Regions from separate parts of the Bradyrhizobium sp. CB1717 genome, predicted to be linked through region 1. Evidence: predicted binding sites of a transcription regulator. Region 1 holds the regulator's gene; the other holds the start of a gene.

Region 1 (4,209 bases):
AGATCCCGTCGCAGCCAGCGTCGCCAACGTGCGGCCATGGAAGGCGCCCTCGAAGGTGATGATGCGGTAGCGCTCCGGATGACCCTTGGAGAAGTGATGATGGCGGACCAGCTTGATCACGCCTTCCAGCGCCTCGGCGCCGGAATTGCAGAAGAACACGAAGTCCGCGAAGCTTTCCTGGCACAGACGTGCGGCGAGTTTCTCGCCGTCCGGGCTCTGGAACAGGTTCGACATGTGCCAGAGCTTGGTCGCCTGCTCCTGCAGCGCCTTGACCAGCGCGGGATGGGCGTGGCCAAGCGCGTTCACCGCGACGCCCGAGGTGAAATCGAGATAGCGCTCGCCATTGGTCGCGATCAGCCAGCAGCCTTCGCCGCGCTCGAAACCGAGGTCGGCCCTGGCGAAAACGGGGAGCAAATGCGGCGCGGCGCTGTTAGTCATGACGATCACTTGATGTTGCGGACGGCCTCAACGCGCTCACGCAGCGCACCATTGACCGGCCCGGAAAACGAAACGTGCCGCCTTTTAAGGGCGGCACGTGACACTATCTTATGCCGGGTAGAACGGGTGTCAATGCCGCCCGAAAGCCCCGCGAAACGCTGAATCCGTAGTCTTGCGGTGCCGGATTTGCGGGGTTTTTGCCACGGAACATGTGGAAGCGAGTCGGCTGACTCTTGCGCGTGAGTCACGCCATATTGTAGCGTTTGGCTTGTCAGATACGACATCTCGTGCAGCAGTTCTGATCCTCTAAGTCCTCATGTACCGGCGTAAACGTTCGGGCGTTCTGGTTACGCCCGGCGAGCCTTAAGGGATTCTGGCGGCACGGGTTTTTCGAGGCTTAGGCATTCGCCGCAAGGCGCCAGGACGGCAGCCGCACGGCGAGGGAAAGGGTGCAATGACGGTTTTGACCTGGTCCGACGATCGCGTCGAGCAGCTGAAAAAGCTCTGGGAGGCCGGATTGTCGGCCAGCCAGATCGCAGCCGAGCTCGGCAACGTGACCCGTAATGCCGTGATCGGCAAGGTGCACAGGCTCGGCCTGTCCGGCCGCGCCAAGAGCCCCTCATCGGCAGCTCCCCGGCCGCGCAAGGCGCGTCCGGCTCAGCACATGATGCGGGTCAGCCGCCCCATCGCACGCGGCAACACCGCGCTGGCACAGGCCTTCGAGGTCGAAGTCGAGGCGGAGCCTGTGACCTACGACAACGTGGTGCCGATGAGCCAGCGGCTGTCGCTGCTCGAATTGAACGAGGCGACCTGCCACTGGCCGGTCGGCGATCCCTCGAGCCCGGATTTCTTCTTTTGCGGCGGCAAGGCGCTGTCGGGCCTGCCCTACTGCGCCCAGCACTCGCGCGTGGCGTATCAGCCGGCGGCGGACCGCCGTCGCGCGCCGGCCAAGCCGGGCACGCGGTGAGCTTGTTCTGAGATCAAGAAGCAGCCGTCACACGATGACGGCTCAACACACTCCGCTGTCGTCCCGGCGAAGGCCGGGACCCATAACCACCGAATGCGGTTTGGCGAAGACTCTCTGTGACGCGGCTGCGCCGCGCAACTTGCACCGCGCTTCATCGATAGATCACGCGGTATGGGTCCCGGCCCCCGTGCGCAATTGCGCACTCGGCCGGGACGACACCCATGCTGCGGCAATAGCCCCCAAACCAGCTTACGTCTGCTCGGCCTTCGCAAAGCGATCGTCGAGCGCATAGCCGGCGCCGCGGACGGTGCGGATCGGGTCCTGCTCGCGACCGAGATTGAGCAGCTTGCGCAGGCGGCCGATATGGACGTCGACGGTGCGCTCGTCGATGTAGATGTCGCGGCCCCAGACGCTGTCGAGCAACTGCTCACGCGAGAACACGCGGCCGGGATGCTCCAGGAAGAACTCCAGCAGGCGATATTCGGTCGGGCCGAGATCGATCGGCCGGCCCGAGCGCGCGACGCGGCGCTTGTCGCGATCAAGCTCGATGTCGCCATAGGCGAGCACGGTGGCGAGCCGCTCAGGGCTCGCGCGCCGCAGGAGGCCCTTCACGCGCGCCAGCAGCTCCGGCACCGAGAACGGCTTGACGATGTAGTCGTCGGCGCCGGTCGCAAGCCCGCGCACCCGCTCGCTCTCCTCGCCGCGCGCGGTGAGCATGATGATGGGAAGCTGCTTGGTCTCGGGACGGGTCCGCAGCCGCCGGCACAGCTCGATGCCCGAGAGGCCCGGCAGCATCCAGTCGAGCACGATCAGGTCGGGGATGTGCTCCTTGAGGCGGGTGTCGGCATCGTCGCCGCGCATCACCGTCTCGACGTCATAGCCGTCGCCTTCGAGGTTGTAGCGGAGAAGCTCGGTGAGAGCTTCCTCGTCCTCAACCACCATAATGCGTGCGCCCATGGTGTCGTCGCTCCTTAAGTCTTCAGGTATTCGGGACCGTCGTGGCGAAGGTCGTCATGTCGCCCTTCGGCCGCTTGTCGGTGATGGCCTGGCCCTCGATCATGTAGAACACGGTCTCGGCGATGTTGGTGGCGTGATCGCCGATCCGCTCGATGTTCTTGGCGCAGAACATCAGATGGATGCAGAACGAGATGTTGCGCGGATCCTCCATCATGTAGGTGAGGAGCTCGCGGAACAGCGAGGTGCAGATGGCGTCGACTTCCTCGTCGCCCTTCCACACCGCCATCGCAGCCGGCAGATCGTGCGCGGCATAGGCGTCCAGCACCGACTTGACCTGCTGCTGCACGAGGTCGGTCATGTGCTCCAGGCCGCGGAACAGTTTGAGCGGATGGAAGTCGGCATCGAGCGCGGCGACGCGCTTTCCCATGTTCTTGGCGAGGTCGCCGATGCGCTCGAGATCGGTCGCAACGCGCATGGCGCCGACGATCTCGCGCAGATCCACCGCCATCGGCTGGCGGCGGGCGATGGTGAGCACGGCGCGCTCCTCGATCTTCTTCTGCAGCGCGTCGAGCTCGGCGTCGATGGTGACGACGCGCTGGCCGAGCGCGACGTCGCGGCGGATCAGCGCATCGACGGAATCGACGATCATGCGCTCGGCGATGCCGCCCATCTCGGCGACCAGGCGGGTGAGCTCCTGGAGGTCGGTGTCGAAAGCCTTTGCGGTATGTTCAGAACCCATGTCCCGTCTCCTCAGCCGAACCGGCCGGTGATGTAATCCTGCGTGCGCCGATCGGTCGGCGACGTGAAGATCTTGCTGGTGTCGTCGAACTCGATCAGCTCGCCGAGATACATGAAAGCGGTCTTGTCGGAGACGCGCGCCGCCTGCTGCATGTTGTGGGTGACGATCGCGATCGTGTAGTTCTCGGACAGTTCCTGGATCAGCTCCTCGACCTTGGCGGTCGAGATCGGATCGAGCGCCGAGCAGGGCTCGTCGAACAAAATCACTTCAGGCCGCACCGCGACGGTGCGGGCGATGCAGAGGCGCTGCTGCTGGCCGCCGGAGAGCGACAGGCCCGAGGCGTTGAGCTTGTCCTTGACCTCGTTCCACAGCGCGCCGCCGCGCAGCGCCTTCTCGACCCGGTCGTCCATCTCGGACTTCGAGATCTTCTCATAGAGGCGGATGCCGAAGGCGATGTTCTCGTAGATCGTCATCGGGAACGGCGTCGGCTTCTGGAACACCATGCCGACGCGGGCGCGCAGCAGGTTCAGGTCCAGCTTCGGGTCGAGGATGTTGGTCTGGTCGAGCATCAGCTGACCGGTGACGCGCTGGCCCGGATAGAGGTCGTACATCCGGTTGAAGATGCGCAGCAGGGTCGACTTGCCGCAGCCCGACGGGCCGATGAACGCCGTGACGCGGTTGCTGCCGAGCGTCAGGTTGATGTTCTTCAGCGCGTGGTGCTCGCCGTAATAGAAGTTGAGGTTGCGCACCGTCACCTTGGCGGGCGCTTCCGGCAACGGCTGCGAGGCCAGATGGGCGTTGGAACTCACGGATACGGAAAGATCGGTCATTTTGCAGTCCTCTCGGCGCCGAGGATGCGCGCGCCAATGTTCAGGGCAAGCACGGTGATCGTGATCAGCAGCGCGCCGCTCCAGGCGAGCTGCTTCCAGTAGGCGTAGGGGCTCTGCACGAAGTTGTTGATGGTAACCGGCAGGTTCGCCATCGTCTTGTTCAGGCCGAGGCTGAAGAACTGGTTCGACAGCGCGGTGAAGAGCAGCGGCGCGGTCTCGCCGGCGACGCGGGCGGTGGCGAGCAGCACGCCGGTGATGAGACCCGATCGGGCCGCACG
Region 2 (4,209 bases), 410 kb from region 1:
TTGCCGCCGAGCAGGCCGTCCGAATAGACCTTGTAGACCAGCGTCACCGTCGACGTTCCGGGACCGCCGCGGGTCATGGTGTCGATGATGCCGAAGGTGTCGAAGAAGGCGTAGACGATGTTGACGACCAAGAGGAAGAAGATGGTCGGCGACAGCAGCGGGAAGGTCACGGTCCAGAACCTGCGCATCGGCCGCGCGCCGTCGATCGCAGCGGCTTCGAACACGCTTTTCGGGATCGCCTGCAGGCCGGCGAGGAAGAACAGGAAATTGTAGGAGATCTGCTTCCACGCGGCGGCGAGGATGATGAGGCCTGCGGCCTGGTTGCCGTCGAGCAGCGGATTCCAGTCGATGCCGGCGGCGCGCAGGTAGCGCGAGATCACGCCGAGCGAGGGATGCAGCATGAAGATCCAGAGCACGCCGACCACGGGCGGCGCCACCGCATAGGGCCAGATCAGCAGCGTGCGATAAAGCATCGAGCCGCGCAGCGGCTTGTCGGCCATCACGGCGAGCAGCAGCGCAAAGGACAGCGACGAGATCGCGATCGCGAACGAGAAGAAGAAGGTGCGGACGACCGCTTCGAAATAGGCGGGATCCCTGAACAGCTCGATGTAATTGTCGAACCAGACGAAGCTCGTCGAGAGGCCGAAGGCATCCTGGAGCAGGAAGGACTGGATGACCGCCTGCAGCGCCGGCCAATAGAAGAAAATCAGCACGATCGCGAGCTGCGGCGCAACCAGCGCGTAGGGCAACAGCTTTGACTGGAAAATGGCTTGCTTTTGCATGATGCCCCGGAAGCGGCAGGCCGGGTGACCGGCCTGCCGCCAGTCGCCCTACTTCACGGCGGTCTTTTCGAACTGCCGCAGCATGGTGTTGCCGCGTTCGACGGCGGCGTCGAGCGCCTGCTTGGCGGTCTTCTTGCCGGCCAGCGCCTGCTCGATCTCCTCCGACCAGACGTCACGCAGCTGAACCATGTTGCCGAGGCGCAGGCCGCGCGAATTCTCGGTCGGCTCCTTGTTGGTCAGCTCGAGCAGCGGGGTCTCGAGATAGGGCTGATCCTTGTAGAAGCCTTCTTCCTTCGCCTTGGCGTAGGCCGCCTTGGTGATCGGCAGATAGCCCGAGGCCTTGTGGATGTAGACCTGACGATCGGTGTCGGAGAGGAAGGTCAGGAATTTTGCGACGCCCTTGTAGTCGTCGGCCGGCTTGCCGCCCATGACCCAGAGCGAAGCGCCGCCGATGATCGAGTTCTGCGGCGCGCCCTTGACGTCCGGATAATACGGCATCGGCACCGCGGTGAAGTTGAACTTGGCCTGCGCCTTGACGTTGCCGAAGAACGCCGAGGAGGTCAGGTAGATCGGGCATTCGCCCGAGGTGAAGCGGCCTTCGCCGGTGTTGGTGCGGCCGGCATAGTCGTAGACCTTGGTCTTCTGCAACTCGACCAGGTTCTCGAGATGCTTGACCTGGAGCGGGCCGTTGAATTCGAGCACGGTGTCGAAGCCGTCGAGGCCGTTGGCCTTGCTGGAGAGCGGCGTGTTGTGCCATGCCGAGAGCTGCTCGAGATTGACCCAGGTGACCCAGGAGCCGGAGAAGCCGCAGGTGTCGTGACCGGCAGCCTTCAGCTTCTTGCCGGCCTCGAACACTTCGGGCCAGGTCTTGGGGATCTCGACATTGGCCTTCTTCAGCTCGTCGAGGTTGACCCACATGACGGTCGACGACGAGTTGAAGGGGAACGACAGCATCTCGCCCTTCGAGGTCGAGTAGTAGCCGGTGATCGCGGGCAGGTAGTTCTTCGGATCGAACTTCTCGCCGGTCTCGGCCATCAGCTTGTAGACCGGCTTCACGGCGCCGGTCGCGGCCATCATGGTCGCGGTGCCGACTTCGAACACCTGCATGATGTGCGGGGCGTTGCCGGCGCGGAACGCGGCGATGCCGGCGTTCATCGTGTCGGGGTAATTGCCCTTGTAGGTCGGGATCACCTTGTAGTCGGTCTGCGACGCGTTGAAGTCGTTGGCGAGCTTGACGATGACGTCGTTGTTGGCGCCGGTCATCGCGTGCCACCACTGGATTTCGGTCACGGCCAGGGCCGGCGAGGCGCCGAGACCAACCGTAAGTGCAACAGCAGCAGCCGCGCCAAAATGTCGAAGAGCCATCAAGAAAACCTCCCTTGCCCGTCACTAAAGAAGCGCTTGCGCTAGCAGCGCCATATGACGTTCACATGACTGTGTAAGCGGCCGAAACGAAAGCGGCAAGCGCTGGAAAAGGGAAGCCGTCAAATAGGCGAATGCGACGCGACCAGCCGCAGCCGTTCGCGCTGCACGCGCACGGGTGCGCCGCAGTGCGGCATTGGATATTTGAAGCGGACGATCGGCTCCGGTCTTCCTTAACCTCTCCCGCTTGCGGGAGAGGTGATCCGGGTGAGGGCTCTATCCTCTGGGGGTTGTCCCGTTGCGGAGACAGCCCTCTCCCCGACCCTCTCCCGCAAGCGGGAGAGGGAGTGCACCGTCTAGCGCTTGCGCTCGGGGCCGCAGACCGTGCCCTTCTCGACCATCGCGTCGATCTCGGACTTGGAGTAGCCGAACTCGCCCAGCACCTCGGCTGCGTGCTGGCTGAACTTCGGCGGCACGAGGCGCAGGCTCGGCTTGCTGCGATCGAGCCGGATCGGCGAGGCCACGCCCTTGTACCAGTCCTTCTCGATAATATCGCCGCGGTAGATCGTGTGCGGGTTCGTCAACGCCTGGTCGATCTTCTGCACCGGACCTGCGGGCAGGCCGGCCGCGAGCAGGCGATTGCACAGCGGCTCGGCCTCGTGCTGGCTGAACACCGCGGCAAGCTCGGCGCGCAGCGCCTCGCGATTGGCGATGCGGTCCTTGTTGCGGGCAAAGCGCGGATCGGTGCCGAGCTCGGGCTTGCCGATCTCCTTGGCGAGCTTGCGGAAGGTGCCGTCATTGCCGACGCCGATGAAGATGTTGTCGGTCTTGGTCGGGAAGATCGCATAGGGCACGAGGTTGGGATGCTCGTTGCCGGTGAGGCCAGGCGGCTTGCCATGCATGAAATAGTTCGCGGTGTGCGGATGCATGATGGCAAGGCCGGTCTCGTACAGCGTGGTCTCCAGGAACTGGCCCTTGCCCGAACGCTGTCGCTCCGACAGCGCCATCAGGATGCCGATCGCGGCGTAAAGGCCCGTGGTGATGTCGACCAGCGGCACGCCGATCCGCATCGGCCCGCTCTCGGGCGAGCCGGTTGCCGCGATCATGCCGGTCATGGCCTGGATGATGGCGTCATAGCCGGGATTGCCGCCGCGTGGGCCGTCGGCGCCGAAGCCGCAGATCCGGCAATGCACGAGGCGCGGAAATTTCTCGCGCAACACCTCGTTGCCGATGCCCCATTTCTCCAGCGTGCCCGGCTTGAAATTCTCAATGAGGACGTCGGCCGTCTCCAGCATCTTCAGCAGCACGACGCGGCCGCCCTCGGAGGCGAGGTCGAGGCCGATCGAGCGCTTGTTGCGGTTGATGCCGACGAAATAGGCTGCGTCCTCCTCATGGAAGGGAGGGCCCCATTCGCGCACCTCATCGCCCGCGGGCGGCTCGACCTTGATGACGTCGGCGCCGTGGTCGGCGAGGATCTGGGTGCAGTAGGGACCGCCGAGCACGCGCGTGAGATCGATGACGCGCAGTCCGCTCATTGCGCCCGTTGCTGCTTCAGTCATGCCTTCGCTTCCCCTGTGTCGATCATTGGATCACAGGCCTAGCGAGGTTTGTTTGCGCCAGCAATGGGCCCTCGCGTGGAGCCGTATGCGCCGCCGCGCTGCCATCCCGCGGGATGGCAAATTCAATCGGAGGCGGCCGGCCCGAGGGGGATCCCGGGCCAGCCAATCCGCACCGCCGATCAGACGACCGTCAGGCGAACGTCGACATTGCCGCGCGTGGCATTGGAGTACGGGCACACCTGGTGCGCCTTGGCGACCAGTGCCTCGGCCTCCGCGCGGGCAAGGCCCGGCAGCGAGACGGCGAGGTCGATGTCGAGGCCGAAGCCGCCCTCGGAGCGCGGGCCGATTCCGACCGTCGAGGTGACGGAGGCATCGGCCGGAACCTTCGGGCCGCCCTGGGAGGCCACGAACTTCATGGCGCCGATGAAGCAGGCGGCATAACCGGCCGCGAACAGCTGCTCGGGATTGTTGCCGGCGCCGCCGCCGCCACCGAGCTCCTTCGGCGT

What was found. The regulator PhoB, encoded in region 1, activates phosphate uptake and scavenging genes when phosphate is short. The targets are predictions, from matches to a motif close to TGTCATNNANCTGTCAT.
Region 2: ugpB (sn-glycerol-3-phosphate ABC transporter substrate-binding protein UgpB) is a predicted target of PhoB. The motif match lies at 2,202-2,218, and genes of this name have one in related genera.

Annotation. Positions count from the first base shown of each region.
Region 1 is NZ_CP121666.1:8,935,786-8,939,994, forward strand. It holds gene QA649_RS41585 (aspartate aminotransferase family protein) at 1-438, opposite strand, end outside; gene QA649_RS41590 (GcrA family cell cycle regulator) at 893-1,405, shown strand; gene phoB (phosphate regulon transcriptional regulator PhoB) at 1,655-2,362, opposite strand; gene phoU (phosphate signaling complex protein PhoU) at 2,385-3,101, opposite strand; gene pstB (phosphate ABC transporter ATP-binding protein PstB) at 3,113-3,931, opposite strand; gene pstA (phosphate ABC transporter permease PstA) at 3,928-4,209, opposite strand, start outside.
Region 2 is NZ_CP121666.1:113,140-117,348, reverse strand. It holds gene ugpA (sn-glycerol-3-phosphate ABC transporter permease UgpA) at 1-782, opposite strand, end outside; gene ugpB (sn-glycerol-3-phosphate ABC transporter substrate-binding protein UgpB) at 831-2,147, opposite strand; gene QA649_RS00495 (CaiB/BaiF CoA-transferase family protein) at 2,501-3,703, opposite strand; gene QA649_RS00490 (organic hydroperoxide resistance protein) at 3,883-4,209, opposite strand, start outside.